Regions from separate parts of the Thalassotalea sp. PLHSN55 genome, predicted to be linked through region 2. Evidence: riboswitches for the same ligand, from Rfam matches in the RefSeq annotation. Region 2 holds a riboswitch; each other region holds the start of a gene.
The links. Region 2 has a riboswitch for cyclic di-GMP ahead of ACRRSQ_RS08635 (DUF3718 domain-containing protein). Riboswitches for the same ligand answer to the same signal wherever they lie in the genome.
Positions count from the first base shown of each region.

Region 1: it holds a riboswitch for cyclic di-GMP, as region 2 does, so the genes downstream of both, ACRRSQ_RS16800 (GGDEF domain-containing protein) here and ACRRSQ_RS08635 (DUF3718 domain-containing protein) in region 2, are expected to answer to the same signal.
Region 3: it holds a riboswitch for cyclic di-GMP, as region 2 does, so the genes downstream of both, ACRRSQ_RS08255 (OmpA family protein) here and ACRRSQ_RS08635 (DUF3718 domain-containing protein) in region 2, are expected to answer to the same signal.

Region 1 is NZ_JBPDIH010000009.1:62,114-72,942, forward strand. It holds gene polA (DNA polymerase I) at 1-1,695, shown strand, start outside; gene ACRRSQ_RS16765 (OmpA family protein) at 2,176-3,273, opposite strand; gene ACRRSQ_RS16770 (phospholipase D-like domain-containing protein) at 3,549-5,099, shown strand; gene ACRRSQ_RS16775 (energy transducer TonB) at 5,364-5,969, shown strand; gene ACRRSQ_RS16780 (RNA polymerase sigma factor) at 5,984-6,547, shown strand; gene ACRRSQ_RS16785 (energy transducer TonB) at 6,544-7,269, shown strand; gene ACRRSQ_RS16790 (DUF3630 family protein) at 7,302-7,607, shown strand; gene ACRRSQ_RS16795 (DUF523 domain-containing protein) at 7,657-8,127, shown strand; gene ACRRSQ_RS16800 (GGDEF domain-containing protein) at 8,132-9,121, opposite strand; cyclic di-GMP riboswitch class I at 9,361-9,443, opposite strand; gene ACRRSQ_RS16805 (hypothetical protein) at 9,589-10,829, shown strand, end outside.
Region 2 is NZ_JBPDIH010000004.1:12,732-23,560, forward strand. It holds gene ACRRSQ_RS08615 (acetyl/propionyl/methylcrotonyl-CoA carboxylase subunit alpha) at 1-1,795, shown strand, start outside; gene ACRRSQ_RS08620 (hydroxymethylglutaryl-CoA lyase) at 1,814-2,719, shown strand; gene ACRRSQ_RS08625 (CoA transferase subunit A) at 2,740-3,456, shown strand; gene ACRRSQ_RS08630 (3-oxoacid CoA-transferase subunit B) at 3,467-4,123, shown strand; cyclic di-GMP riboswitch class I at 4,332-4,421, shown strand; gene ACRRSQ_RS08635 (DUF3718 domain-containing protein) at 4,487-4,846, shown strand; gene ACRRSQ_RS08640 (patatin-like phospholipase family protein) at 5,224-6,369, shown strand; gene ACRRSQ_RS08645 (cation:proton antiporter domain-containing protein) at 6,388-8,355, opposite strand; gene ACRRSQ_RS08650 (GGDEF domain-containing protein) at 8,634-9,506, shown strand; gene ACRRSQ_RS08655 (hypothetical protein) at 9,539-10,189, opposite strand; gene ACRRSQ_RS08660 (DEAD/DEAH box helicase) at 10,207-10,829, opposite strand, start outside.
Region 3 is NZ_JBPDIH010000003.1:557,500-568,328, forward strand. It holds gene flgA (flagellar basal body P-ring formation chaperone FlgA) at 1-291, shown strand, start outside; gene flgM (flagellar biosynthesis anti-sigma factor FlgM) at 398-664, shown strand; gene flgN (flagellar export chaperone FlgN) at 661-1,098, shown strand; gene ACRRSQ_RS08220 (flagellar FliJ family protein) at 1,205-1,618, opposite strand; gene ACRRSQ_RS08225 (FliI/YscN family ATPase) at 1,636-3,012, opposite strand; gene ACRRSQ_RS08230 (FliH/SctL family protein) at 3,022-3,840, opposite strand; gene ACRRSQ_RS08235 (FliG C-terminal domain-containing protein) at 3,840-4,883, opposite strand; gene fliF (flagellar basal-body MS-ring/collar protein FliF) at 4,880-6,634, opposite strand; gene ACRRSQ_RS08245 (flagellar hook-basal body complex protein FliE) at 6,645-6,974, opposite strand; gene ACRRSQ_RS08250 (sigma-54-dependent transcriptional regulator) at 6,993-8,378, opposite strand; gene ACRRSQ_RS08255 (OmpA family protein) at 8,381-9,241, opposite strand; cyclic di-GMP riboswitch class I at 9,547-9,623, opposite strand; gene ACRRSQ_RS08260 (FliM/FliN family flagellar motor C-terminal domain-containing protein) at 10,141-10,829, shown strand, end outside.

The DNA.
Region 1 (10,829 bases), on a different contig from region 2:
GCTGAGCTTGTTGGTTTATCTTTTTGCGCTGAAGCCGGCAAAGCCAGTTATTTACCTGTCGCTCATGATTATGTTGGCGCGCCAGAGCAGCTTGACCGAGACTGGGTATTAACACAATTAAAGCCGATCCTTGAAAGTAAAAGCCAACATAAAGTAGGACAAAACCTTAAATATGACGCCAATGTGTTAGCCAACTATGATATTAAATTACAAGGTATTGCGTTTGATACTATGCTGGAGTCGTATTGTTTTAATAGTGTTGCGACGCGACATAATATGGACGCTTTGGCTGAAAAGTACTTAGATTATAAAACGGTACATTTTGAAGAAATCGCGGGCAAGGGCGCGAAACAATTAACCTTTGATCAAATTGAATTGGACAAGGCGAGCCATTATGCGGCAGAAGACGCTGATATCACCTTGCGCCTGCACCAAGCGATTTATCCGCAACTGGCTAAATTGTCAGGTCAATTATCGGTATTTAACGACATTGAGATGCCATTATTGTCGGTGCTTGCCCGCATGGAACAACATGGGGTTTTAATTGACAGCGACTTACTTGGCCAACAAAGCCAGTACATCGGCACACGTTTGTCTGAGTTAGAAATTGAAGCGCACAATATTGCCGGTCAAAGCTTTAATTTGTCGTCACCTAAACAGCTGCAAAAAATACTCTTTGAAGATCTTAAAATTCCGGTCATCAAAAAAACACCTAAAGGTGCTCCTTCTACCGCAGAAGAAGTATTGCAAGAGCTAGCGTTAGATTATCCACTGCCAAAAATCATTCTGGAAAATCGTGGCTTAAGTAAACTTAAGTCGACCTATACAGATAAATTGCCGCTAATGGTTAATGCCGACTCAGGGCGTGTACATACCTCTTATCATCAAGCCGTAACGGCGACTGGGCGATTATCATCAACGGATCCAAACTTACAGAATATCCCGATTCGCAGTGAAGAAGGGCGGAAAATTCGTGAAGCCTTTATTGCACCGCCTGAGCATAAAATAGTTGCCATTGATTATTCACAAATTGAACTACGCATTATGGCGCACCTGTCTGATGATGTTGGCCTAGTTAGCGCGTTTTCTGAAAATCGTGATATTCACCAAGCAACAGCAAGTGAAATTTTCTCGGTGTCGTTAGACGACGTGACCAGTGATCAACGTCGCAGTGCAAAAGCGATTAACTTCGGTTTGATTTATGGTATGTCAGCGTTTGGTTTAGCAAAACAATTAGGCATTGGCCGAGCCCAAGCGCAAGATTACATGAATAAGTATTTTGAACGTTATCCTGGCGTGCTTACTTACATGGAAGAAACGCGAGAAAAAGCTACCGAGCAAGGTTATGTCGAAACACTCTTTGGTCGTCGCTTATACTTACCTGATATCAAAGCTAAAAACCAAATGCGTAAAAAAGGCGCCGAGCGCGCTGCGATTAATGCACCTATGCAAGGCACTGCCGCAGACATCATCAAAAAAGCGATGTTGGCAGTGGATCAATGGTTAGTCGAAGAAAATGACCCGCGTATCAAAATGACCATGCAAGTGCACGATGAACTTATTTTTGAAATTCATCAAGACATTGCCGAACAAACTACGGCCAAGTTAGTTGAGATCATGAATAATGCCGTTGAGCTTAAAGTGCCATTAATTGCTGAAGCGGGTATTGGTGATAACTGGGAGCAGGCACATTAGTTTGGTCTGACCTCATAATTGAAATTTTAATTCATAAATTTGATTAAAATTATACGAAAAGGCTCTTTTTTGAGCCTTTTTTTATGAATATTTCAAATGATGTAATTTTAAAACGCATAAAACGTAATTTAATTACAAAAAGAGCTTTACTTTCTTAGAGTGGTTGCTCTATAATGAACTTGTTCCTAACGCGAACACTTGTTGTAATAATTTGTATATTCTAGCTCTCCTCATAGCTAATAGGCCGGTGATAATGTCATCGGCTTTTTTTTGTCTGAATTTTGTCTTCATGGAATTTTAGAACATTTGATTGAGTGGTTGACTCGAAGCCGAGTAAACAGGGGAAGTTGAATGGTTAGCCAGATTAGTGCGATAGCTAATCAATAAATGGCCGAGAGAAACGCACAAAAAAGCACTAATACTTAAAAGAATTAGTGCTTTGTTAGTTTATAAAAGAATTGAAGTAGCGTTAAGTATGAGTTAGCGTTTAACGGCTACTTTTTCTTTAACAACAACTTTTGCTTCAATTCTGCGGTTTTGGGCATGGGCTGCAGCAGTATTACTTTGATCAAGTAACTGCTCTTCACCTAAACCTTGCGCGGTTAAGCGATTACTCGCAATGCCAAACTCTTCAATTAAAATTGCCACAATAGCATCAGCACGTTTTTGTGATAACGACTTGTTGTACGCTGCACTACCTTGCGCAGACGTATGGCCTTTAATAATGAGATCTGTATGTGGGTATTGTTTTAAGAAATCAGCAGCTACTTTAATATCGTCAAAGTATTGTGGTTTAACTTCTGACTTATTGTTGTCAAAGTTAACTTGTAGGCTCATTTCTAAGTTCTTTTCGGTGAAAACAGTACAGCCATTTGCGTCAACTTTGTCAGACATTGGTGTATTGCGACAGTTATCTTTGCTGTCAATTATACCGTCTTTGTCACTATCTTTGACAACCGGTGCTGCGGCTACTGCAACTGGCGCAGCGGCTTTAGCTGGTTGAACAGGTTTTGCAGCAACAGGGGCTTTTTTTGCACTATCACCAAAGAAGTAAACAAAACCAAGTTGAGTGGTAAAATCGTCATAATGATCATCAAATTGCTTATGCCATTTACCTTCTAAGTAAACGGCTGATTTTTCGTTAAGGTAATAACGGTAACCGGCACCTAAGTTACTCGATAATTTTGCATCAACAATGTCTAAACGATTAGCACCGGCTAACAAGTAGAAATTTTCTTTGTTTGGAAAATACAGCATATCTAACGCTGTACTTGAACCTGACGGGCCGCTATATGCCGATAAATCAGCAACTAAGTTCATATGTGAGTAGGCAATACGAAATTCTGTTGTTTCAGAAAAACGGTAGCCTAATTCTGCACCAACGCCTGAAGCGTGATCTAAGTCAGATGCTGGGTCAGCGGTAAATTGACGATCATCGTCAATTTTTATGTGTAGAGCATGCAAACCGCCGTAGGTTTTACCGACAAGATCTGCCGCTACTGGTTGTTCACCAGCAAAGGTTGATACAGACAATAATGCACTGCTCACAGCGATTGAGAGTTTTGTTAAAGTACGCATAGTGTTATGTTCCATGTTTTTAGCTAAATTAAATAGGTTTTATTGTTTTAAAAAGGAAAAAGTAGCATGCTAATTATAGAGGCAAATATCCAAATTCACTGGAATAATTTCTTAGCAATCAGCGCGTTAATTGCGCTTATAAAATTGTGCAAGTTAAGCAAAAAACAAGCCTAAATATAGTTGTATGAATTATAAGGCTTTTTTAAATACTGATATTTTTTCCAAGCAAAACTGTAAAAATAACAGACACATTTTGAGACAAAAAAGGACAAAAGTTGAAGTATATACCAACAAAAAACGGACGATTAAGTGGCTTTCTACTGGCGCTATTACTTTGCTCTTTCAATAGCTTTGCAGTTGAGCCTAGGTTCGTCGAAAATGAAGTTGATCATTGCCAAAATGTCGCTCAACAACCTTATGGCAACTTAGCGGAGTTTTTAGCGCCTTATCAACAAAAAATGCAAAGCCATACTGGCGTGTATATTCTTGAGCAAGGTGCTGAGGCGATGATCTCGCGTGCTTGGTTAAGTGACCGCGCCAACAAAACCATCGATGTGCAATATTTTATTTTTTCTACCGATAATATTGGCTTAATTGCGGTCGACTATTTAATACGTGCGGCAGAGCGTGGCGTGAAAGTTAGAGTGCTGGTTGACGATATTATGATAGAAGCTCGTGGCGACGAGTTACTGTTGCTTGCTCAGCATGAAAACGTAGAGATCAAAATATATAATCCGCTGGCAAATGTTGGTAAAAATATTATTGAAAAGCTCTATCACTTAACGACCAAATTTCACCAATTTAATCAGCGCATGCATAACAAAACGTTCACTGTTGATGGCCAAGTTACCATTACCGGTGGTCGAAATGTCGCGGATGAGTACTATGGCTATGATCATCAGTATAACTTTCGTGATCGCGACGTATTATTAATTGGCGGCGAAACGGCTAGCGTTCAGCAATCTTTTCAACAGTTTTGGCAACATGCGTTGAGTGTGCCAGTGCAAAAATTGTTAGAGCAAAATGAAAACGCGACTAAGCCCGACTTTTCCGCGCTACATCAATATGCCTGTAACCCGAGTAATTTCCTACCCGTAATTCGCGATAAAATTAATAATTTAGCGCAAGAGTTTTCAATGATTGAACGAAGTGGTGATTTGCACTGGCTAGACAATGTGCAATATATTTCAGACCAACCCGGTAAAAACAACAAAGGGCAGTTTCTCGCAGGTGGCGGGATTTCCACCGATGCAATTATCGAGCTAGCCAAAAAAGCCAAACATTCCATTACAGTGCAAACCCCTTATTTAGTGACCACAGATTTTGCGCGCGCTATTTTAAAAGACCTCGTTGAGCGCGGTGTTGAGGTGAAAATTCTTACCAATAGTCTCGCTTCGAACGACAATTTAGAAGCCTTTAGTGGTTATCAGCGTGATCGCAAAGCGCTTTTAAAAACCGGCGTGAAACTTTATGAATTTAAGCCTGACGCAAAAATTCGTCAAAAGGTAATGTCAGAAGAATTACAGCAAACCCTTGCTCACGTGCCTATTTTTGGTTTGCATGCCAAAACGATGGTCATTGATGATGAAACGACCGTTATCGGTACCTATAATTTTGATCCGCGCAGCGCAAACTTAAATACTGAAAGCATAACCGTATTGCCTTCAAAAGCGATATCACTAAAAGTGAAACAAGGTATGCTAGAAGAAATGCAGCCAGAAAATGCGTGGCAAGTAACCGAAGATTGGAACCCTGATCATACGGTTGGCGTGATGAAGCGCTTTAAAGTAAAACTGCGCCGTATTGTGCCCAAAAATATTCTCTAGACGTTTATTTCACATTATTTTTAAATCTTTTAACCCCTTTTTAGTCTCCGACACGTTTTATCTATAAGCAAACATTGAATTGGCAATGTTTGCGGTGTGATCACACCAAAATACAATTTCAATATAAGGCAATAATTAGCGCTTGTGGTTTGCTTAATCACAGATAGTGCTTGTTATTTCTATAGGTCCTGTTGCTTGGCTTTTGTGGTTAGCAACGACTTAACTTATTGAAGTTTGAATTTTAATAATAAGTGAGGACACAAGATGAAAACAAGAATTTCGATAATTACCCTAGCGGCACTAATTACCTTGGCATTATTTTCGCTAATGGCATTTTTAGTGAAATTTGACCAAGTAGCGCCAATTGAAGTTAAGCCAGATGTTGTTGTTGATGTTATTGGTCGACAAGAAGAGAGCCAACATACCGAGATAGTGCGTACGTTAAAACTACCGCCAAAACTTGAGCCGCCACAAAGAGCGATTCCTGAGTCGATTGAACCTACAGATAATACTGTGGCGTACCAATATAAACCTGCGTCGCTAACACTTGATAATTCAACTGGGTTAAGCAATATGTTGAAAAATCATAATCAAGAAGCGCGTCCTATAGTGCGAATAAATCCGAGATATCCCGCCGATGCAGCTCGAAATGGTATCGAAGGTTGGGTAATATTAGCGTTTGATATTAATGCACTTGGCGAAGTTGTTAATATTAATATTGTTGATGCTAAGCCCAAACGCATTTTTGATAAAGCGGCGAGAAGGGCGCTAAGCCAATGGAAATATCAGGCTAAATCGGTTGCCGGTAAAATGGTGGCACAGCAAAATTTATCAGTACAGCTCGACTTTACTATCGATCAATCAATCTAGCTAGGGAAAAGCATTTGAAGTTACCATCAATGATCAAAGGTTGGTTTAATCCGCAGCTTGAACCAGAAACCGTATTTGCTAAATATTGTGCGACCGGTAAAGCGCAATATTTAAAGATGCTTGTTCAACAGTTTAATCATCCTTTGTATCATTATTTAGTTACCCAATCTGACGTTGCCACGGCACAAGATGCACTGCAACAAACCTGGTTGAAGGTGATAGAAAATCGTCACAAACAGGCAAGTCATAAGCAAGTTAAAAGTTGGTTATTTACTATTGCCAGAAATACGTTAATTGATGAACTACGCAGACAAAGACGCTGGCAAACAATTGAACTTGATACTGAGCACTTAGTCACTAACTCGCTTGAACATGTATTGGCAGAGTCTGATCAATTGCAGCTTTTTAATGATACCTTAGCTCAGTTGCCTTTTTACCAGCGCGAGGCATTTGTATTTCAGCAAGAAGGGTTTTCTGTTGCTGAAATTTGTCAACTGACACAAGCTAATTTTGAAACGGTGAAAAGCCGACTGCGCTATGCACGCAATACGTTTAAAACGGTATTTGGCGAACAATGATGACCACAGATAATTTTGATAAAAACATTAAGCAGTTGTATCAGCAACGTAAAGCTCAGCTGCATGCACCCGATATTAAGCTTGCAGATTCTTATTCGACTAAAAAAGATCATTCATGGTCGAGTCGAATAGCAATATTAATGATAGGCGGTGTTGCCTCTTTTGGCATTATGGCCTTGGTGAGTCATTTTGCAACTTTACCAGACGCAACAAAAAAGCCGACAACTGAAGTGCATCAGCCTATTGAAATTGCTGAAGTGGTTATTGCCAAGCCAACAGAAGACGCTATTGTTGTGGTGCCTAAACTGCCACCTACGCCACCACCACCAACTTCACCGCCAAGCCAACAAAGCTTATCAAATGGCGCTGAGCAAATTAATGTTAGTGCCGAGCATTTTACTTTTAACCTTGATGAAGCACATGTTGTGGTTTTGCCTGATATCAAACAAGTGAACATGGCGCCTAAATTAATACATAAGGTTGCCCCGATTTATCCGGTGAATGCGATTAAAAACAGACGCTTTGGCAGTATTAAACTGAGCTACAAAATAGATGATTTAGGTAAAGTAGACAATATCGCTGTGGTCGAGAGTAAGGTTAATAAGCAATTAGAAAAGGCCGCAATTAAAGCGTTAGCGCAATGGCAATATCAGGAGAGTGTTTCATCATCAGAAGTACATCACGTGGTTTTTGATTTTCAATTGCCTAAGGTAAAAGGTTAAACTACATACCTACTATTAGGATAGGAAATTAAATGCAAATCAGTGGTTTTACTTTGCTTGAGTCAGGCAGTATCAATATTGCGTTTTCAAGTGGGTGGTTTTTAGAACAAACACCAGAATTGGCTAAACTTGTATGGGATAAATTGCCCACCAGCCGTGTGGTCGAAAGTGTTAATGGCGCAGATCGCGAGTATTTTCGCTTTGAGTGGCAAGCGCAAATGTTTATTTTGCAGTTTGAATCTTATGGACAGTCTTCTTGGATAGAAAGTGAGTGTGGGCTAGGGCAAACATTAATGAAAGACTTACTGCTTACACTTGATGATAAATCGTTACTTTAAGTTTTACTTATCATTTCTATTATTACTGGTTTTGTGATTAGGGGAGGTTATGGAAAAAATACTCATTAGTAGCTGCTTTTTAGGCGCACGAGTACGCTATAACGCCGAGCTAAAGCCATTATTGCACCCGCTTATCGACAAGTGGCAAAAAGAAGGGCGCTTTGTCGCTATTTGCCCTGAAGTGAGCGGTGGTTTGCCAACGCCGCGTGCTCCGGCAGAAATGCAGCCACAAAGCCAATTAATTTTCACCAACAAAGGTGAAGATGTAACTGCTTATTTTAATCAAGGCGCACAATTAGCCTTGGACCTTTGTCGTCAGCATCATATTCGTTTTGCGCTGTTAAAAGAAAGTAGCCCGTCGTGTGGAAGTGGTAAAATTTATGATGGTAGCTTTAGCCAAAAAAAAATTGCGGGTCAGGGCGTCACGAGTGCTTTGTTACTTAAACATGGTATTGAAGTTTTTTCTGAGGAAACTATAGAAGAGTTATCTCGGCAGTTATCTAAACAGGCACTCGATTAAATCATTATTGGTTATCTGAAGATGGCATCTCGAGCAGTTTGCGCGCTTTTTTAATGAGGTTATTGGCTTCTTGATTTGTGCTAAATTGACCAACGCCAACAGAGACATCCAACTTAGGTAATCTAATACCAGACTTACTGCTAACAAATCGTAATTTTTCTACGCCATGGCTAATCTTCATTGCAACTTCTTGGGCGATATCAGTATTTAAATCAGGTAATAAAATTAGAAACTCATCTCCTCCTGATCTTACCGGCAAACCACTGTCATCGACATAACTACTGACTTTTTCTGCTACTTTAGCAAGTAAAACATCACTGATCAGCGGACCAAACCGTTGCGTAAATTGAGAGAAGTGATCAATATTGACCACGATAGCCGCCACCTGTTTATTTTCATCTTGTGCTGTCCAAGCCTCAAGGTGCTTCGATAAGGCTTTACGGTTATAAAAATGAGTGAGTGGATCGAGGAATATTTCTTTACGCGACTCTTCAAGTTCAGCTTTTAATTTACTGGTTAAGCTTTGTGAGTTTTTGAGTTGCTTCTGCAGAATAAGTTGCTGTTGTTTGAGTTTGTTTGATGCTTTTTTCAGTGACAATATTGCCGTTGCTACCACTTTTTTATCATGTGATTGAAAGTGCCCAATATTATTGTCTAAGGTATCAACAAAATAATTTAGGGTATTGGCAGAGTGCTTATTATTAAATTCCACTGCAGAAAGCACTTCTTCAACATCATCAATAATTTCATCTCTAAAATTTGATTGGCCAAGAATATGTTGGCGATAAAATTCTTCAACAGTGAAACTGTCGAGCTCTTTGCCGGTAGATAAGTATTGATCGATGCTTTTGTTGAGAGGCTTGTTTCTATTGCTAGTGTATTCGTAACTTAAGGTGTAGTTAATCGGAGAAGCAGGTAAATTCCAACTCCGCAATAGTTGTACAGATAAGGCCAAAGTTTTTTCGGCTTCTTGAATAGAATCATGATACTTCATTGATCCAATTATTCACCTTACGTTTTTTATTAGTTTTATCTTTCCATTCTCTAGTAAAAAAAATAAAACTACCAGTAAAAAATCGATTAAAAGTACAAAAATATTGACGAAATGTCGATAAATTGAGATTCAGTGAGAAATAGAAGAACTAACAGAGAAAGGCAAGGGAGGCCGCAAAGTGTACCGTGGAAAGCAGATAGCAAAAAAGCTAAAAAAGATAAGCCCCCACTATATCTAAATTTGGCAGTTCCGCTGTCGTAGGTTTCCCCTTAGACCGGTAACTTTGCGTCTCTGGCTTTCACCAGATTTGCCCTTGTCGAGCTTTAGAAGCTCTAAAATCATTATAGGGAGAAATACTTTGATGTAAAGTAAAATTTATAATTGTTCAAGTTGATATAATTTTTATCGAAATTCGGTTACTATTTTTCACTGGTATTTCAAAGGCATTCAAGTATTGGGAGGGTAAAATGAAGCGTATAATTTTTATGGTTTTAATAGCTGCTTTGTTTTGCTCAGTTTCCACTTGGGCACGAGTTACTTCAGCTAATACCAATGCTGACAATATTGCTGGGATTATTGAGCAAGTTGAAAAATATTATCAACTGGATAAAGAGCTAGTGCCCTATGATGAAGTACTTACTCTTTCAACCAAGGTATTGCCCGAACGACAACTTTTCACCACCGACACCATTGCTAAAACCTACTTCTTGTTAGCCGATGCCGCGACAAGAAAAGCTGATATTGCTAAAGCATTTCAATTTGCGACGTATGGCCTTGAGCTAGTCAATATTGACCACCTACTTCGGCTGAAATTTTTACAGAAATTGATGGAAGGCTATTATGTTAATGGCCAGTTTAAAAAAACATTAGATGTGAGTAGTCAAACCGCGGCTTTAGCAAAAAAACCAGAGCATATTCAATATTTACTGGTTGCTTTAGGCTACAGAGCTATGGCCAATGCCTTATTGGGCGATCGGGAAAATGCAAATAAGGATATAGATACCGTAACTGAGCTAATGCAGATTAATGACTTTAATGAAGATACCGATCTGTTGGCGGTATTGTCGTTAGCTTATTTTCATTTGGATCAGTTTGAAGCTGTAGTCGACATGCAAAGCCAACTCATTGGCATAAAGCTTAATAAGGCCAATAAATACAACATAGACCAGAATTACTTCACTTTGGCCAGAGCTTATGAAGCGTTAGGGCGTTTTGACGACGCTTACAATGCTTTTTGGAATGCGCAAAAAATTGCAGAAGAAAAGTCTGCTGTTGTCTTGCTCGGCTATATTGAATTAGGGCTTGGGAAAATGTTGATAAACCAAGAAAAATATCAACAAGCTTATGAAAGCCTTATTAAAGCTGAGCAATATTTTATTGGCCAGAATCAACGTAAGCCACACTTAAGTGTATTAATGTATTTAGCAAAAGTTAGCCAACTATTGGGGCGTGTTGAAGATAATCATGCGTTTTTAATTAAAGCCGAACAACTTGCTCAAGATATTGATGTAACTAAAGCACAAATACAGTTGTATCAACAATTACATGACTTTTATAAGGCTCAAAGCAACTATAAAAAAGCGCTGGCTTTACTCAACCAATATCATCAACTTTATTTGCGTTTTAACGTTAATGAGCCAGCCGATTCTGTTACTCAGCACGCTTTTACAGTAAATGAAGAAAAGCAAGTATTGGCCAGCCGTTTAGT
Region 2 (10,829 bases):
AGCGATCCACCCTGGGTATGGTTTTTTATCAGAAAACGCTGAATTTTGTCGACTATGCCAAAAACACAGCCTTGTCTTTATTGGCCCGCCAGTGGGCGCTATTGAAGCGATGGGTTCAAAATCAGCAGCTAAAAACATCATGGAAAAAGCACAGGTTCCTCTGGTGCCTGGCTACCATGGCGACGACCAATCGCCTGCGATCATTAAAAAAGCAGCCGACGATATGGGCTACCCCGTACTGCTTAAAGCAACGGCAGGTGGTGGTGGTAAAGGCATGCGCCAAGTGTGGTCGGCAGATGAATTTGATCAAGGGCTTGCCGCCGCTAAACGAGAAGCTAAATCTTCATTTGGCGACGACACCATGTTGGTTGAAAAATACCTGATCAAGCCACGCCATGTTGAGATCCAAGTATTTTGCGATAACCACGGCAATGCAGTGTACCTATTTGAACGCGATTGCTCGGTTCAACGTCGCCATCAAAAAGTGATTGAAGAAGCCCCCGCATTTTCCATGAGCGAATCGTTACGTCAAAAAATGGGTGAGTCTGCCATAAAGTCTGCGCAAGCTATCGGTTATCAAGGCGCCGGTACCGTTGAGTTTTTACTGGACGCTGACGGATCATTTTACTTTATGGAAATGAATACCCGCTTGCAGGTAGAGCATCCGGTTACTGAAATGATCACCAGAGAAGATTTGGTCGAATGGCAATTCCGTGTAGCCGCTGGCGAAACCTTACCGAAAAAACAACACCAATTAAAGTTGATTGGCCATGCTTTTGAAGCACGAATTTATGCCGAAGATCCTAATAATGACTTTTTACCGGCAACCGGTAAATTAAGCTTTTTACAGCCGCCTATTGAAAGTAAGTTTGTACGTGTCGATACCGGAGTGCGCCAAGGCGACGAGGTCAGTGTTTTTTATGATCCGATGATCGCTAAGCTTATCGTCTGGGATGAAAATCGCGAAAAAGCATTGCAGCGTTTAGCAAAAGCGTTATCGGAATACCGCATTAACGGTGTTACCACTAACATCGATTTTCTTTATAACCTTGCGACTTGTCAGCCTTTTATTAACGAAGAAATTGACACGAGCTTTATTGAAAACAACCAACGTATTATTTTTCACGATAATGAACAAGCACTTGCCGGTGAATTGCCAATGGCAGCTTTGTATTTAGTATTGTCGATGGAACAACAAGCAAAAGCGCAAGCAAAAAATACCAACGACCCGTTCTCCCCTTGGAATACTACTTATGCGTGGCGATTAAACGAAGCGCATATCTACCCAATCACGTTAGCGCACAACGATGTCGAATATCAGGTGCAAGTTGAGCAAAAACGTCAAGGTAGTAGCAGCTATTACTTAATTACCGTCGACGGACAAACGCTGGATTGCCAAGGCAATATTGAAGGCAATGTGCTTTATACCAGTATTGATGGTTACCGAAGTTCAGCGACAATTACCGAGCGAATTGATCAGAAAAATAGTCATATTAGTTTGTTTCATCAAAATGGTGTCTTTAACTTTGTTCATGTGTTGCCTGATTGTGGCGACGCAGAAGATAACCAAGGTAATAATGATTTTGCTGCGCCAATGAACGGCACTATGGTCAGTGTACTGATTAATGTCGGCGATAAAGTCGAAAAAGATCAGCCATTGATGATCATGGAAGCGATGAAAATGGAGCACACTATTCGAGCCACAACAAGCGGCACTGTAGAAGCAATATTTTTTCAAGCCGGTGAAATGGTTGACGGCGGCGCACAGTTACTCACCGTCAGCGTCGATGAATAATCAAAGTAGGCAATAAAGATGCACTTACCTAAATTTGTAAAAATTGTTGAAGTTGGCCCACGAGATGGCCTGCAAAATGAAGCACAGTTGATCAGCGTTGCCGACAAAGTCGCTTTAATTGAACAGCTTGCTGATGCAGGGTTTGCTGAAATTGAAAGCGGCAGTTTTGTCTCGCCCAAATGGGTGCCACAAATGGCCAATTCTGGCGAAGTGTTTGAACAAATTAATCGCCAAGCAAAGGTATGTTATTCAGCACTTACGCCAAACATGCAGGGATTTGAAGCAGCCGTTAGTGTAAATGCAAAGCAAGTCGCCATTTTTGGCGCCGCCTCTGAAAGTTTTAGCCAAAAAAATATTAACTGCTCTATTGAAGAAAGCCTTGCGCGTTTTAAACCGATTATGGCTGCAGCCAAAAAACACAATCTCCCCGTACGCGGCTATGTGTCGTGTGTACTCGGCTGTCCATATGAAGGCGATATTTCTGCAGAAAAAGTTGCCGAGGTCGCTGAGCAATTATTATTAATGGGCTGCGCGGAAATATCGCTTGGCGATACCGTGGGAGTCGGAACCCCAGAAAAAGTCACAAAAATGCTAACGGCAGTTAGCAAAAAAGTACCACTGAACAAACTTGCTGTGCACTTTCACGACACTTATGGCCAAGCACTAGCCAATATCTACGCGTCATTACAATTTGGTGTTAGCACCATTGATAGCGCAATTGCAGGTTTAGGTGGCTGCCCATACGCCAAAGGGGCTTCGGGGAATGTTGCTACAGAAGATGTTTTATACCTACTTAACGGTTTAAATATTCAAACCAATATAAATTTTAACAAAGCACTTACAGCCGGCTGGTTCATCAGCGATCTACTGGGTAAAAAGCCCGTTTCAAAAGTATCGCAAGCATTTAGAGCACAAGTGCAATAAAACAAGAATGGGAGACAATAATGGCAGGATTTGACAAAGTAGTTACTAGCTATGAAGAAGCCCTCGCTGGCTTAGAAGATAACATGACCGTGCTTGCAGGCGGTTTTGGTTTGTGTGGTATTCCAGAAAATTTGATCGCTGAAATAAAACGCAAAAGCACCCGTGGTTTAACACTCGTTTCAAACAACTGTGGTGTTGATGATTTTGGTTTAGGCGTATTACTACCTGATCGCCAAATCAAAAAAATTATCGCGTCATACGTTGGCGAAAACGCTGAATTTGAACGTCAAATGATGAGCGGCGAATTAGAAGTAGAACTCACCCCTCAAGGCACATTAGCTGAAAAAATGCGTGCTGGCGGTGCTGGCATTCCCGCTTTTTATACTGCCACAGGTTACGGAACGCCGGTTGCTGAAGGTAAAGAAGAGCGCGAATTTAATGGCAGGCAGTATATTTTAGAGCCCGCAATTACTGGTGACTTTGCCATAGTAAAAGCGTGGAAAGCCGATAGATACGGAAACTTAGTTTATCGAAAAACCGCTCGAAATTTTAACCCATTGGCAGCAACCGCGGGAAAAATTACCGTCGTTGAAGTTGAAGAAATTGTTGAAGTGGGTGATTTAGACCCGGACGAGATCCACACACCCGGTATCTATGTTAATCGTCTTATTCAAGGCAGTTTCGAAAAACGCATCGAACAACGCACTACCCAACCATCAGCTGAACAATCTGCATAAGGAGTACCACATGGCTTTATCTCGCGAACAAATTGCAAAACGTGTTGCCCAAGAACTGCAAGACGGCTATTACGTAAACCTTGGCATTGGTATTCCAACGTTAGTCGCTAATTATGTACCTAAAGGCATGGAAGTGATGTTGCAGTCTGAAAATGGTTTACTTGGCATGGGCCAATTTCCAACAGAAGACGAAATCGACGCTGATCTTATCAATGCAGGCAAACAAACTGTCACTATGGCAAAAGGCGCTTCTATTTTTGACTCAGCAGAGTCATTTGCGATGATCCGTGGCGGACATGTCGACTTAACGGTACTAGGCGCATTTGAAGTTGATATTAGCGGTAACATTGCTTCTTACATGATCCCAGGTAAATTAATTAAAGGCATGGGCGGTGCAATGGATTTAGTTGCAGGGGCTGACAATATTATAGTGACCATGACCCATGCTTCAAAACATGGTCAATCTAAATTGCTTAAAACATGTTCCCTACCTTTAACAGGCAAAGGTTGTATAAAACGCGTTTTAACCGATTTAGCCTTTATTGAAATCAAAGACAATAAGTTTCATTTATTGGAACGGGCACCTGGCGTAAGTGTTGAAGAAATACAAAAACTAACCGAAGGTGAATTGGTGATCCCTGAACTTGTTCCAGAGATGAATGTTTGATTTACAAAACATTAACAATTGTTTTTTAATTTAATAAGTTAACACGCCCTGTAGCTAGAATTCCTACAGGATTTGTTAAAAAACAGGCGAGATACTTATACAGCTAACCTTTTGATTTTTATAGCTATAAACACAAAATACCATACGAGACGCATATAATTGTTACAGATTATTGCATTTCAACTACAAATTGGTAATACTAAAGGTGACAAAGAAAAGGCAAGGCACGCGAAAACGTGCTACGCAAAACCACCGGCCTACAGGTTTCTAGGAAACCCATGGCAGCGGAGTTACCGAGTTAATAGGTACATCCAGTGGTTTTTTCTTTTATTAACTAATTTAAAAATATTTAAGGTTATTAAAATGAAAAAATTATTACTAGTTTCAACCATGACTGCTTTAACATTAACGTCTGTTGTATCAGCTCCTCAGGCATCGGCTGCAAACATCGCTCAAAGCGTTTGTGAATACGTAGCTGCTGACGATAAGAAACGCATGCGTTCTTTTTTAAAGACGAACAAATTAAAAATTCGTAGTATCTTCGACGGTATACAGTGTAATGGGAAAAACTTGTTAGAATTCGCTGCTACTAAAGGTTCAGTTAAAACGGGTTCTTTGATGATTAGTAAATTACCAAAGAAAGTTGTTTCAGAGAACTTGGCACTTATTCAGAACGGATCGCAACCATTGATAGACGCCGCTAACAAACGCGTTAGCAGCTAAACATTATTAAAAGGTAGACGTTACAAGTAATGTTTTCATTTTAATAATTCTCTGTCATTTAAAAAAGCCAACTTATGTTGGCTTTTTTTTTATGCTAAATTTTTGCAGGTATAGTCATTCCAAATTGGTATTAGTAATTAAACTCTTCTTTTTAATTACCTATTGATTAGTAAAATAAAAAATATCGAAAATTCTCATTTTAAACTTCAACTCTACCTAGCAAGCTAGCCAAAAACTGATTAAACTCAAAGAAGAACATTAGGTTTTTTAATAAACTCAATTTTAAAAATAAATTCACGGACATTTATCTGTTTCAATAATACCGCCATTTGGTTTCACTATATTAAATCAGCATCTTAGGTAATAAACTATCGCTTATGTCGACTAAAAGAAACTACAAAGACAGTCAAAATGCCCTAGTACTTACTGGCGGCGGCGCTCGAGCTTCTTACCAAGTTGGTGTGCTTTCAGCCATCGCCAAGTTTGTACCAAGGAACCACGGTATTCCATTCCCTATTATTTGTGGCACGTCTGCTGGCGCTATTAATACCACGGCATTAGCCTGTTATGCATCGTGCTTTCATTTAGGCGTGAAAAAGCTAGAGTGGGTTTGGAAAAACCTCGATACCAATAAAATTTATCATAGTAATGCTAACAATGTTTTTGGTCATATTTTTAGCGGTATGTTGGCAAGTTTCCAAGCAGACTACGCCAATAAAAAATCACGCAGTTTATTAAACAATGCGCCACTTCGAGACCTACTCAATAAGGTTATCGATTTTAATCGTATTGACAATAATATATTACGCGGTTACTTATCAGCGGTATCTGTTACAGCATCAAGCTATAGCAGCGGTGACTCAATTAGTTTCTATCAGTCAGAAGCCAACATTGCCCCTTGGTTTAGAGCAAAACGTCGAGGACAGCCTAGTCAAATAAATAGCGAGCACTTAATGGCGTCTTCTGCCATTCCACTGGTTTTTCCTTCAGTTAAAATTGGGCAAGAACACTTTGGTGATGGTTCAATACATCAGCTTTCGCCGCTAAGCCCAGCAATTCATTTAGGCGCAAAGAATTTATTAGTGGTCGGTGTAGAGCAGCCGAAAGAGCCGATTCATGCTAAAGAGAATAATCCGCATCCGCCAACGACATCAACAATAGCGGGTCATTTATTAGATACGATTTTTTCTGATACCTTGCAAAGTGATTTAGAACGCATGGAACGTATTAACCAAACCGTGGCGTTAATCCCGCCTGAAAAAAGGCAATCGGGGCTTACTCATATCAATAGTTTAATGATCAACCCCAGCCATGACTTTAATGCGATGGCAGTTGATTATTTTCAAGAACTGCCTTTATCGATAAAACTGTTACTTCGCTCAGCGGGTATTACTAACGATGCTGAATCAAGTATTGTCAGTTATCTATTATTTGAGAAAAACTACTGTCGACAACTCATTAAACTCGGCTTCGAAGATGCAATGGAGCAAGAAGTGCAAATTCGCGATTTTCTTCGCATTTAACTTGTACTTAAAAACGTTTTAATGCCCTTCATGAACAAGACGTTCAAAACACTCAACACGATACGGCTTGCCTCTTACAACAATGGTATCTTGCGATTGCAATACGGTATCTAATTCAGGCTCTTCACATTCAATTCCATCTCGGCGCATTGCAATAAGTGCGACTTTTGAGTTTGCCATATTCAGTGAACGAATTGAGTAACCACATGCATACGAATCTTCGGTGAGCAAAATAGCGTGAGCAAATTCAATGCGATCTATAGCCTCTGGGCTCATATCGGTATGCTCACCTTGGAAAAATCCATGTAGGTGGTTGTAGTGATTCTTACGCTCTTTTTGCACGCGTCTTAGAATTCGGGAAAATGGCACACCGGTCAATGATAACACTTGCGACACTAACATTAAGCTGCCTTCTAAACTCTCTGGTACCACTTCATTCGCGCCAGCAGCCTGCAAGTTATCAAGCTGATCATCATTTCGTGTTCTAACCAAAATTGGAACATCTGGCGACAAACTTCTAATTTTTTTTATGATCTCTATCGATTGCTGATCTTCACCAAACGCAATAACAACCAGTTTCGCCTCAGACAAATGCGCAGCATGTAATAGCTCAGCTTGCCTTGATGAGCCAAACAATACATTTTCACCCGCTTCACGTGCTTTAGTTGTTCTTAGTGGGTCAATATCAATCGCGACAAAAGGTATTTTTTCTTGTTTTAGAAATCGACTTACTGTTTGCCCTATCCGGCCAAAACCACAAATAATTACATGGTCTTTTAAATCTTTATTATCAGGAAGCTGCTCTAACGACTCTGTATCTTCAGGTTTTTCTTGATTAAGCCAAAGTGCCCACTTTCTCGCGTTATCAATCATATAAGGTGTTATTGCCATGCTAATTACACCAGATACCAGCAATATTGAGGCAACATCAACCGGTATGATCTTAAATTGATTAGCTAACGCAATAAGTACAAAACCAAATTCGCCCATTTGTGCCAACATAAAACCAGAGGCCCAGCCATCCTTTGCAGACTCTCCGGCTTTTACTGCCAGGCTTTTAATTACCAGCACTTTTATTGCCATAAAGGCAACCATGACAAATAACACCATTAAAGGTGAAGATAACAAAATACTAATATCGAGTTTCATGCCAACGGTAACAAAAAACAGACCAAGCAAGATGTCTCTATATGGCCTGATATCAGCTTCTAATTGATGTTTGTATTGGCTCTCTCCTAACATCATACCAGCCAGAAATGCCCCTAATGCCATAGATAAACCAAACCACTGGGTAAGCGCTGCAGCGACTAAAGTTACCAACAAGGTTGTAAGCACAAAAAGTTCGTCTGTGCGCACCTGTGCGACCAAATTAAATAACCGTGGCAGTAACCATTTGCCGGTAAATAAAAGAAGGCCAACAACAAAGACCCCTTTGACTAAAGCAAAAAGTAACTCCAAAAACATTGAAGATTGCCCGTCAAGCGCAAGCATAGGAATGATAATAAGAAAGGGAACAACAGCGACATCTTGAAACAGTAAAATCGCCACAGAAATCTGCCCGGCTTTTCGTTTCATTGCGCCAGTTTCACTAAGTTGCCTGATAACAATGGCGGTAGAAGAAAGCGCTAGAATACTACCTATGGTTAAAGAGCTTGCGAAACTTTGCCCCAAAAACCAAGCAAACAGTGTAAAAATAGCTAATGAAATGCCGACCTGCAAACTTCCGACCGACACCACTAAATGCCGCATAGCCATTAATTTAGGAACAGAAAACTCTAACCCTAAGGTAAACAGTAAAAATACAATGCCGAGTTCGGCAAAGTGCTCATAGTTATCTTGATCAACAACAAACGAAAAACCATGCTCTCCCACCAACATTCCGGCAACTAAATAGGCAAGAATGGCAGGCAAGTGCAAGCGGCGAAATAGCCAAACAATGACTACCGCACTGGTTAAAATTGCAAGAATTTCTACAAAATGAGACACATAAATTCCTTTTGCTACTGCTGAATAAGTATAGCTGAGTCACTATAGGTTTAACATTATGATATATAAACCAAAGTGAATATGCATTAGATAGTTACGTTAATCGGCAATCCTCTGCCGCCAAAAACTTGTCATCGTATTTAGTTTTAATTTTAGACGATTTTTTAGCGATATAATTTTTGCCAATTTTCAAAAGGTTAAAAATGTAACAGACAAAATTACAAAATAGGAATAGTTCTTGCTTTCGACAGTGTGACAACAAAAGTTAAGGTGACTGTATGCAAACACTAGATATAGACAATGCACAATATGCTGATTTCAATGCTTTTAGGCTTTTTGCTAATAGTTCTGATCACGAGTCTAAGCGTCGTAGTGAACTTATTGAACAATTACAAATTACTCTTGAGATTGACAAGTTGCTCAATATTTTTGCGATGGAAGCAACAAAAACGGTAGATTTTTCAAGCCTTTGCTTTAAAAATGAAATTGCCTTCGCCTCTATTCGTGGTGGAAAAAAAGCTAAGCATCAGCACGACTTTGATTTAAAAGTAAATAATGAATTCTTAGGTGTGTTGTCATATAGCGCTAAAAAGCCGATTAATATTAGTGATATTAGTCGCTTAAATGCATTGCATAAATGTTTACTTTATCCATTACGTAACGCCTTACAATATCAACGCGCTTTATCATTAGCGATGCAAGACGGTTTAACCGCGTTAGGTAACCGTCGCTATTTTGACGAACAACTAAAACGCGCGATGCATCATGCAAAGCGTCAGCATCAACAATTGGGGCTAATTGTCTGCGATTTGAACAAATTTAAAGCCATTAACGATAACTTTGGTCATAAAGTTGGTGATGACGTGCTAATACAGTTTTCATCGGCTTTAAAAGCGTCTGTGCGAGACTCAGACAGTATATTTAGGTTTGGCGGAGACGAGTTTTCAATCATTGTTGAAGATGCCTGTGAAAAGTCGCTTTCAGCGATTGAACAACGTATAAATATCGCGTTAAAAAACAACCTAACGTTAAGAAAATACAAGGTCACTTGCAGTTTAGGCCATACATTTATGAACCGTTCAGACTCAGAAAAAAGTTTATTCGAGCGCGCAGACAAAGCGTTATATCGTGCAAAAATGAGCATGGCATAAATTTACTTTCATCAAAAAGCTAGTCGAACTTTTTATGCTTGTTCATTCAGTAGTTCGACAAAAGCTTGTTGCTTTTCATTTGCAGATGCGTCAATAAGCAAGCGGCAAAATCTTACCGCCTTGGCAAATTGCCCTTGCCCCAATAAATATAAAACTTTAATAAAATATTTTTTATCTAAATAAAATACGTGGCAATAGTGCGCTATGGCATCGTCAATTGACGGGTAAGTCACGCCATCAAAAATAAACTGTGTGGCATCTTCATCGAGTTCCAATGCAACGCCGTTAACCACAATAGGCCAACCTAAGTAGTTAACACGTCCTTGAGCCACCTCGAACATAAACCAAGCACTTTTTTGAAAACTGGCAAAATTGCCCCCTTCAAAACCACTGTTAGCAAGTTCTTGTTTAGTCCAATTTAACCCGATGGCGAGATCTTTTCGATATTTGTACATCAATTTTTGTTTGACGAGATGTTTAACGGCAAAAATCGATTTCGCCTCCGCCTGTACTGCCCAACGATGACATTCCACACAGCTTGGTACATTTATCTGTTGATGCAATGCCCCCAATGCATTACTGACTTGATTGGGAAAAACAAAGCAAGTTGACGAAGGCTCACCACAAAACCAACAGTGATGGCGCTTATCAAATGGGATCTCAATATCAACTAGCTCGTTCATGTGTACACAACGTAAAACTAACGTTTATTCTTCTTGGCGAGCTTTTTCTTCTTGCTTAATTTTTTAGTCTTTTTGTTAACAGTCGTTGCCGTTTTAGTTTGACTATTTTTCTTAGCAATTCGTTGATTTTTTTCTTTCGTCGCTTGATAACGGTTTTTCTTTTCAGCCTTTGGCGCTTCGTCTTGGTATTGCGCTGGTAATGGACGGTCTAACTCGTAACCTGGCACAATAATGCGCTCAAACGTTCTGCCAATTAATGCTTCAATATTACCTAAAAACTTTTCATCTTTTGGACTCACTAAAGAAATTGCGGTGCCATTTTTTCCGGCGCGGCCTGTTCGACCAATGCGGTGGACATAATCTTCAGCAAGAAACGGTAAATGAAAGTTTACCACATAAGGTAAGTTGTCAATATCAATACCACGCGCAGCAACATCGGTTGCCACAAGCACTCTAACACTGCCATTAACAAACTTTTCAAGGGCTTTGTTGCGCGCCCCTTGGCTTTTATCACCGTGGCACAAAGCGGTTTTTATGCCGTCAAGCTCTAGACCTTTTGCCAGCTCGTTTGCACTTTCTTTAGTGCCTGCAAAAACCATAACTTGTTGCCAGTTATTAACACCAATGATCTCAGACAATA
Region 3 (10,829 bases), on a different contig from region 2:
CCAAACAACAGCGAGCATTTTTTACCTCGCCTTTGGCAGCAAGTGATTAGTAAAAAACGTATTCGCGCAGGCAAAGCTATTTCGCCATACCAGTTACAGGCAGCCTATTTAGTGAGTGCTGGTGATACTGTGATAATTCGCGCCAAGGTAGATAACTTTAGCGCGACGATGAAAGGCAAGGCACTGCAAAGTGGTCAACGTGGCGATAAAATTCAAGTGGAAAACTTATCATCAAACAAACGTATTCAAGCCATTGTTACTGAATCGGGCGTGGTTGAAACAATTTTTTAAACTCAACACCATTAAAGTTTATAATTTCCATGGTCGCTTATTAATTACAAGCCATTAAGGAGTGTCACTTATCTCCTTAGCTAATTAAAAAATCAGAGCCCCCAAAATGAAAATAACCAATAGCGTCGGTTATACACCGACACCCAAAATTACCGCTACTGCCCAAGCACCGGTCAGTAAAAGTGAAGCGCAAATCAGCACAAAAAAAGATGTTATGGTTGATAATTATATAGATATAAACAGTAAACTTGCCGCAACCTCAGATGTTGATTTAGCAAAGGTTAATGAAATACGTGATCAGCTTAAAGCCGGTACATTAACACTTGATATCGATAAGTTAAGCGATGCAATTTTGGCGATGCATCGCCGATGAGCCAAATTAAGCAAACCATTCAGTTGCTAGTTGCGGGGATCAAGGAAGATCTCACTCATTTTCAGCGCTATCATCAATTGTTAATTGAACAACAATCACTGATGCAGCAGCACAACAGTGAACAGCTGATGCTACTGAATAAGCGCCATGAGAAATACCATCACGCTTTATTGCAACAAAGCAATAAACGCAAAAAGCTATTACTCGAATTAGGTTTGTCAGCTGATGATGCGGGTATGGACGCGGTGATCAGTGCATTAAGCGCAAAACCTGCAGCGCAAGTTCAGCAAATGTGGCATGCATTAAAAAACTTGGTTGCACAATGTCAGCAACAAAATCAGCGTAATGGTGAACTGTTAGCCAGCCAGCAGCAGCTATTAAATAAAATGCTGCGCCCAGATAGCCAAAACGAATATTGCCCTAACCTCGCCTAGCCTGCTTATCCGACTTAATCGGCTTAGCCTTTTCTCATTCCCCGCCACACCTTAAGTGCTTTTCAACTCAGTACTGTTAAATTTAGTAATGTTAAATTCAGTGCGCTCAAATCGATTTATAGGCATGCGATTGCGCGGCTAAATCGTCTAATTGCGCTTGTTCTTCAACATCTTGTTGCCAACGCTGCGCTAGTGTTTCTTTCCTCTTAAGTCTTTCAATACCTTTAACTTTTGCTAGCTGCTGTTGTAATTGTTGACCAGCATTAGTGAGCTCCAATTGCTGTAAAATAATTTGCTGCTCTAGTGTTTCGCACATCGTGCTAATTTGAGCACGCATTGCTAAATTATTCGCCATACCAAGTGCACCACAGGCATTTGCTTCACTAATAAGCTGATGTTGATAGTGCTTTAATTGTTGCTGCTGTTGCTGAGCTTGCGTTAATTTAGCATTGAGTTCATCGCGCACACGAACAAGTTCAGTGAGCTTCTGCTCTTCAATAGTGTGGTATTGAGATAACATAAAGTGAGCGTGCGAGCTTAGTCTGGCATCAATTGAAATAACTGTTCAACGCTTGCGTTGATGTCGCTTTTTTCATCCATATCTTGCTGTAAAAACGCTGCAATTTGAGGATAAATTTGCACAGCAAAGTCCATTTCATGATCTTTACCCGGTTGATAACCACCTAAGGGAATAAGCTCTTTGATGTGTTGATATTTACTGTAAAATTTCTTTAAATTTTTCGCTTTGTTTAAATGTTTTTTATCTACCACTTGCGGCATAACACGGCTGACAGAGGCGCTAATGTCGATCGCAGGATAATGACCTTCTTCTGCAATATCACGGCTTAACACGATATGACCGTCTAATATCGCGCGCACCGCATCTGCAATCGGCTCTTGTTGGTTGTCGCCTTCAACCAATACCGTGTAAATTGCCGTCATGCTGCCTTGTTTGCTTTCGCCATTACCGGCACTTTCGACTAAGCGCGTTAACATACTAAATACGGACGGCGGATAACCTTTAGTAGCAGGCAGCTCGCCAGTCGCTAAGCCAATTTCTCGTTGCGCTTGCGCGTAACGCGTTAATGAGTCCATTAACAGCAAAACATGTTTACCTTGGTCGCGATAATATTCCGCCAGACGATGACACACCTGAGCCGCACGTAAACGCATTAGCGGCGTAGCATCGGCGGGCGCTGCAATTACAACTGCGCGTTGACGACCTTTTTCACCTAAGCTGTGCTGAATAAATTCCAATACTTCTCGACCACGTTCGCCAATTAAACCAACAATAACGACATCGGCTTCGGTATGACGCGTCATCATGCCGAGCAAGACACTTTTCCCCACCCCAGAGCCGGCAAACAATCCTAATCGTTGGCCTTTACCTGGGGTTAATACGGCATTAATCGCGCGTACACCAACATCAATAGTGGCTTGAATAGGATGACGAGATAACGGGTTGGGCGGCAAGGAAAAAAGTGGAATTTCACTGCCGGTGATCGGCCCTAAATTGTCAAGCGGCTGCAATAAACCATCAAGCACACGACCCAATAATTGCTCGCCAACGACAATTTTTTCAATGCCTTTTTGTGGGGTTACCCGAGCGCCGGCATACAAACCCGAAGGGGGTTGCAACGGCATTAAATAAGTGATGTCGCGATTAAAGCCTATCACTTCCGCAGGGATAGGTTTACCTGCCGCGCAATCGACTAAACAGCGCTGCCCCATGATCAATCGACAACCGGTCACCTCAAGGGCTAAGCCGTTTAAACGTACTAAACGACCATAAACTTTGGCGACTGCGCCAAGTTTATTGGTTTGCAGCGGCTCTGAATCCGCCAAAGAATCGACTTTGTCGTCGATAAACTCTGCCAATAATAGCTGTAGCTTATCTTGCAGGGCTTGTTTCATGTGCATGACCTAGTTGTCGACGGGATCTGATGAGCGTGTCGATTCAGCGTCAGTATCTTTTGCAGCATCATCGCTAACAGCATCATCGCTAACAGCCTCGTCGCTAGCAGTTTCGTCAGTGACAACATCAGCTGCGAGTGAGTGATTGTTCGCCAGCAAACTTTGCTCAACATTTGCCATGCATTCGGCAAATCTGTCTTGGGTATCAACGGCGATTTCCATTTGTTTCGAACGAATAAAACAGTCGCCAACAGCGAGTTCACTATCTTCTTCTAACGGCCAACCTTGCAGGGTTTCAATGCCAAGTTCGTTTAAGCGCTTTTTATCTTCGTGATTAAGAAAAATACGCACTTTATCCACTTCGTCGGTCAATGATTGCATTGCTTCTTCAACCAAAGACAACACTTGTCGTGGGTTTAAGGTGAGCTCGGCGCGCACTACCCGTTGGGCAACTTGGGCAACAATGTCGGCAATCAATTTTTGCTGCTCAACTAATTTATGATGAGATAATTGCTCAACTTTTTCTTGGCTCTTAGCAAGTAAAGCTAAGCTGTTATTAAAGAGCTGTTGCCCTTGCACTTTTCCTTGGCTAAAGCCTTGCTGTCGTCCGTCTTCTTCACCTTGGGCTAACCCTTGTTGATAACCTTGCTTTAAGCCTTCTTGGTGACCAAGTTCCACCCCTTGTTGAAAGCCATCTTCAAATTTTGCATTGTGCTCAGCTTGGCTATCAATACTATCCTCTAGCGCAAACTCGTTGTATTCACGAAAGGGAGGAAAACGATGGCGTCGCCATTGTGTTGTCGTTTGATTCACGCTTGCCTTGGTCATTAATTTACTACCTGCTCTTCAAACAATTGCAATGCAAGCTCGCCGGCTTCATATTGCTTGCGGGCAATTTGCATAACTTCAGCACGTGCTTTTTCAATTTGGCTTAACGGCTGTGGACCTAAGTCGGTAATTTGGTCTTCTAATGATTGCACCATGCGTTTTGGCAGCGCAGCAAATAATGCCGATTTAACACTGTGATCGGCACCTTTTAGTGCAACCGCTAACAAGTCTTCAGGTACATCGGCTAAGAAATCTTGTAATACTTCGAGCGACTGTCTGGCTAAAATCATAAAGTCGAACATGTTGTCTTTTATCGCTTCAGCGGTATCTTCACTGTGCAATTTCACCATTTCCATGATGTTAACTTTATCGCCACTGTAACGATTTAAAATGTCTGCCGCTTGGCGTGTGCCATCAACGCGAGCACCTGACTGTTGGGCAACAAATTCAATACAACGCTCTAAAGTCACCTTCAAATCGTTGATCACTGCTTCGCTGATCTCTTGCAAGTTAGCGATGCGATACAATAGTTCATCATGACTGTCTTCAGGCAAATGCATTAATACCGCATTGGCGGTGTCTGGCGGCAAAAACGCCAACATAACCGCCTGCATTTGCTGATGTTCATGGCGGAAAAAACGGGCAAGAATTTCCGGTGGCAACCATTGCAGGCGTTGAATTTCTTTCGAGACAACATCGCCATAAATTGAATCTAACATGCCTCTGGCAAGCTTATTGCCGAGTGCTTTTTCCAATGAATTTTCTAAGTAGTCACGCGATGCGCCACTAATGCCACTTTGCTGGGTGTATTGCTCAAAAAACTGCTCAAGGATAATTTCTGCTTCATTAGTGGCAACACTTGATAAATGCGCCATAGCATCTGAAATTTTTTGCACTTCGGTGCGATCCATGCGCTGCAAAATTTTCGCGGCAAAGTCTTCACCCATGCTTAACAGCAATACCGCCGCTTTGTCACAGTCTGAAAATGAACTTAAGGCATTAACGGGTTCAGGATTAATCGTTTTCACTAATGGTTCGCTCATCGTTTGCTCCGCTCGCTATTGTTAACCCAGTTTTTCAGTACTTGTGCAACACGCACGGTTTCTTTGTCGGCTAATAATTGTAGATGTGTTAACTGAACACTAAATTCGCTGCCCGGTGCCGGTAAATCAGGAATTTTACTGGCGGCTTTTTGCTTAGCGGCTAATTCTTCAGCCGCAATTTCAGCCTCGCTTAACACGGTATTTTCATGGGCTAGCGCAGCTTCTGTTGCAGAGTTTTCAGCAATTGGGTCATGCGCAATATTAAGCTGCTCATCATTGCTGTTATGGCTTTGCAAGCTGATCAAATGTTTCACCAATGGGCGCACACCAAACAGAATTAACGCAAGACCCAGTAACGCGCCAACAATGTAACGTAAGTATTCTTGCCAAACTGGTTCTTGCCACCATTTTACTTCAGGTGCGTTGATCACCTGAGGCGCTACAATAAAGTTGAAACCACTGATATTAAACGCGTCGCCACGTTGCTCTTTAATGCCAACTGCATTTTTAATACTGGCACCAATTTGCGCAAGCTCTGTTTGGCTCCAACCATTTTCGCCACTGGCCGCCTTGTTGTTAAGAATGACCGAGACACTCAGCTGGCTAATGCGCCCTTGCTGATATTTTTTATGAATAATTGAACGACCCACCGAATATTCACGATTAAATTGATTACGCTTAGATAAGGTTTTATTGTCTTGAGCAGCTGCCGCTGCTTCTTCTTCATCCCCTAGCGCTGGTTTTACTGGCGGTTGATTGGTTAATGAGCCTGGCACGCCTAGCGCCATAAAGTCACTCGAGGTTTGTTCTTGACCATTTTCTTTGGCGATAACGGTATTAGGATTAAAGTTTTCTAACGTTTCTTCTACTTCGTTAAAATCTAAATCTGCAGTAACTTGAATACGGAAGTTGTCCATGCCAACGAGCGGATAAATAATATCGCTGGCGCGTTCTCGAATGCGCTCTTCCACCGCTTTTCGATAGTCAGCTTGTTGCATCGACATACGTGCGCCATTGCTGGCATCACTAATACTTAAACTGAGCAAGCGGCCTGATTGATCAACCACAGTAACGTTTTCAGGTTTCATGCCTGATAAACTGCCCGCGACAAGATTAACAATCGCTTCCACTTGACCGTCTTCTAGGCTTTGTCCGGCTTTAAGATCTAACATCACCGACGCCGTTGGCTTTTCTTCATTGCGACCAATAAATAACGTGCGTTTAGGAATCGCTAAATGAACTCGCGCACTACGGATACTTTGCATGGTAATAATCGAACGGGCAAGCTCCCCTTCAAGCGCATGGCGATAGCGCATTGATTCCATAAACTGACTGGTGCCTAAACCTGAATTAGCGTTGAGGTTTTCCATACCCGTTGGTAAGTTAACTTTTACGCCACGTGCCGCTAATGCCATGCGCACGGCGGCTAAGCTATTTTCGGGTACTAAAATTTGGCCAGAGCTAGCATCTAATTTATAAACGGTTTCTTCTTGTTCGAGCAATTCAAGAATGTTGGCTTTGTCATAAAGCTCTTGGTTACCATAAAGCGGGACAAAGTTTTGGCTTGAGGTCCACAAAATAACAACAATGATGGTAGCAATAATGCCCGCTAATAAAGCAATTTGTAGCACTGAACGATTGTCAGACGACATTGAACGCCACTGGCTAAAAATTGATTGCGCTTTAACTTTCGCATTGTCAACTTTCGACACTGACCCTGGCTGAACATCCGGTTGAGAAACAAGTTCCACAATTTACTCCTTACAATGGCATGCGCATAATGTCATCAAAACCCGACATTAATTTATTGCGCACTTGCATTAACACTGAAAAACTTAATCCTGCTTTTTGGCTCATCACCATAGCGCCAACTAAATCATCACTACGACCGGCATCTACCGCCGCCATTTTCGCGCCAGCAGCAAGTTGTTGCTGATTAATGCCATTAACCATGTTGTTCATGGTGTCGCTAAACGATACCGCTTGTGTATTGATGATCGGATTACTTTTAATGTCGCTACTGGCTTGTAACTTCATTAATTCCATTTTATTTTGCAGGGCAATCGCCTGAATATTTGTGTCAATTTTCATAAGTATTCTCAAGATTCGTTAAACTTGAATGCCCTGTTCGCGCATTGCTGCCATTTTGTATCTTAGTGCTCGTGGTGTAACGCCAAGCGCTGCTGCTGTTTTTGCTTTGTGTCCATTAAACTGTGCTAGTGCATCAAGTACATATTGATATTCCGCTTGTTTTTTGCTGATTTCTAAGCCGCTTGCCGTTGGCATATCATCAGCAGGGTGCGCATTAACTAAAGGCGTAGCGCTAATGGTGGCTTTAGCTGCTGGCACTTGCACGGGAAGCATTAAGTCGTCTATTTGCAATTCCGTACCGCGCGCTAAAATAAGCGCCCGTTGAATCACATTTTCAAGTTCGCGCACATTGCCCGGCCATGAATAATTCTGCAGTGCATACTTTGCGCTAACACTAATGCTGTATTCGGCACTGCTCTGATATTTTTTGAGAAAATGTTCGGTCAGTGGAATAATGTCGTCTTTACGCGCTTGCAGCGCTGGCCAACTGAGTGGCAATACGTCGAGGCGGTAATATAAATCTTGGCGAAATAGCCCTTGTGCGACTTGCTCGGGTAAGTTTTTATTACTGGCGGCAATAACACGTATATCAAGTTTTACCCGTTTGTGACTGCCAAGTGCTTCTACTTCGCGCTCTTGTAAAACTCGCAATAATTTCGTTTGTAACACCAGTGGCATTTCTGAAATTTCGTCGAGCAATAAAGTGCCACCGTTAGCCAATTCAAATTTACCCACTTGACTAGCGGTTGCGCCAGTAAAGGCACCTTTGCTATGACCAAATAATACCGCTTCGATCATATTTTCAGGAATAGCGGCACAATTAATGGCAACAAAAGGCCCATTGCGACGCGGTGAATTATCATGAATATATTGCGCTAAGCATTCTTTACCTGTGCCTGACTCGCCGCTGATCAAAACGGTCGCATCGGTTTGTGCTGCGCGATGGGCCAGTTGGATCACTTGGCGAGAATTGGCGGAACAAGCGACAATATTGGCCAATGGTTTACGTAAACATATCGCTTGATCCATCGCTGCCAATAATTGCTGTTCAGTAAAAGGTTTTAGTAAATAATCGGCGGCGCCTAAACGAATAGCATCACCCGCTAATTGGCATTGCTGGCTTTCGACCATCACCAAAATAATGCTTTGCGGATATTGACGCGCAAAACATTTGACAAAATCGAGTAACGTCATGCCCGCAAGACTAGCTGAAACAAGCACCACGGTTGGCGCTAACGTTGACGCCATATCAAAGGCACTTTCGGCGGAAAAACAGCGATGCACAACAACATTATTTGCCGTCATTATCTGGTCATTGGCACGAGTAACGCTAGGCGATTCAACAATAAGTAGCGAAACCGCATCTGATGTCTTTTGACGGCTATGAGTGATTGGTGAAGTCACGATCAGCTGCCCTTGTTCAAAATGATGCGCAAATTCACGCGTCTGTTTTTTTCGCGCTGCGCTGCATCGGCATTATTGTTAACTGGGTATCTATCGCCGTGGGAGCGCACTTCAATAATGGCTGGGTCAACACCTGCTTCTAATAAATAAGCGTATACATCATCAGCTCGTAATTGGGATAAACGTAAATTCTCGCTGGCATGGCCGGAACTATCAGCATGGCCGTCAACCAATATTCGGCTAACCTTAGGCTCAAGTTCAATGAAGCGAACAATATCTGTAAGTTGTTGTTGTTGCTGTTGATTTAACAATAATTCATTGACCGCAAAATAGAAGTTACGGTCACGTACTTGGTCATACGACAGTGGCGACAGCTCACTTAAACATTGAAAGTACTGCTGAAAATTTTCACCGCGCTGCACTGTTGGCAAGACCAGCTGCACCAGAGTTTCGTGGCTGTTATTGGGCTGATAATTAAGTTGAATTCGCCCCCAGTTACCGCGTTGTAGTTGCTGCAATAACTGCTCGACATTATTTTGTTGTGAGACAGAATACCAAGTTGGTTGAGGAAGTTGCTTTTGGCTCCACGGCGCCGGAGAAAACCCAACAGCCACTTGGTCAATAGCTTGGCTATAAAGCACTGAATCAAATACTATTTCCATAGCATAACCGGCATTTTTAATTAAACTAACTTCACCAAAATCACTAACATTTGTCGTTAATTTACAAGAAAATGAACTGCCCTGTTGCTGCCACGTGACTTGGTCTAGTGGCGTCATTAATGGCATTGCCTGACTAAATACTGAAAAAAATACTAACGTAGTCGTCGTTAATTTCCTGATGTTGAAAAAAGCAGTTTTCAAAAGCAGTCCTCTCATTGGTGATTACCAACATCTACTAAAACCCGCGAGATATAAGGCTTATGGGCATTCAAACCCATAAGCCATTACCAGCAAGTGACGCATTCATTTTGCAACTTCATGATCAACAAAGACTCACTAAGCCAGTGACGCAGCGACATAACGTCAGCTTAAAAAGCTAATAGCGACCAAAAAGTTACAAAAATGAAATAAAACAAGAAAAAAAGCGCAGTAAAAAATGAGATAGGAGATACCAGGGCAGATCACCCCCGTGAAGTGCAGTGAGTGTGAACTCAAGCACAATTAACCTTGGTAACCCCACTATCTGGCGTTCAGACTGGTGGCTTTGCGTCCTGACCTCACGATCAGTTTGCCTTTAACTTGTTGCAGCGGATTTAACATCAAATTACATTAAATAACAATAGTTCTCACTTGGCAGTGCCGTAGTTTAATTACAAAAACTCCCCTTTCGCTTCAAGATAACTTCACGACATTTATCGCGGATAATTCGCTGCGATAAGTGTTTGCTGAAACTTTCCTACATCAAAAAAAGAGATTACAAATCTGTAACATTTTACTTTTTAGCTATGCTTATTTTTTGTTGAACATTTAAGCAACTTTATCAATGCGCCGATTTACACCAAGAATGTTTGTAAGCCCGTATAAAACTTGTTGCTTTTGAAAGATTACTAGGTTTAAACTAATAAGCAATTACCCCCAAAAAATACAAAAGTGAGCCAAGAAAGCTCAAAATACTTAGTCATTTCCCTCAGTATTTTAGTTTCTATTTGTATCGGTCGCTTTATTTGTTATTAGCATTTTTTATCTGCGCAACGCCTCAACGCAAGCCAACAGCTTAGTGAGTTAATGTCGCAAATAACGTATTTTTTGGAGAAGTTGTCATGTCCACCTTCAAACGTTCGCCTAGTCAATCGAAGATTTATAGTGCGGACGCCAGTAAAAACATTCAAGCTTATGATTTGTTTGGTGAAAAGCGCCAACAGCTTGAACATTTAGCAAGCCTTAACCGCCAGCAAAAAGCCATTTTAAAAGGCGTCGCATTTGAGTGCATTCGTATTTTCAATGATCACGATTGTAAGCTTGAGCTCAGTAAATTTAGCGAGCAAGAACTGGTCACTGACATCGACCTATCAACAGATACTCAAGAACAATCAGAACAACAAAACAGTACTAACAACAATAAGTTGATTTGGATTCAAGCGAGTAACCAATTAAAACAAAAGGTTTTTTTAGCGGTTAGCTATTCCACACTGTACAGTTTAACCGAGCTCTATTTGGGCGGTCAGCAATCCAATGTCGTTAAACACACGCCAGTGAGTGACATTAGCGAGTCAGAATTACGCTTGCTCGAACGCATACTTTTCATTCACTTAAACGCGTTAGATAATTGCTTTACCATGACCAATGCATGGCAAACACGCATTATCGACCCGCCAAAGGCAATGCCTGCGCAACTGAGTACTTGCGCCTGCTTTAGCGTCGCGGAATTTCAGGCGCTGTGGCAACTTTGGTTACCGCATGATCTGGTCACTATTCCCGCAAAAATTACCGCAAAATTAGCCGAACCCGT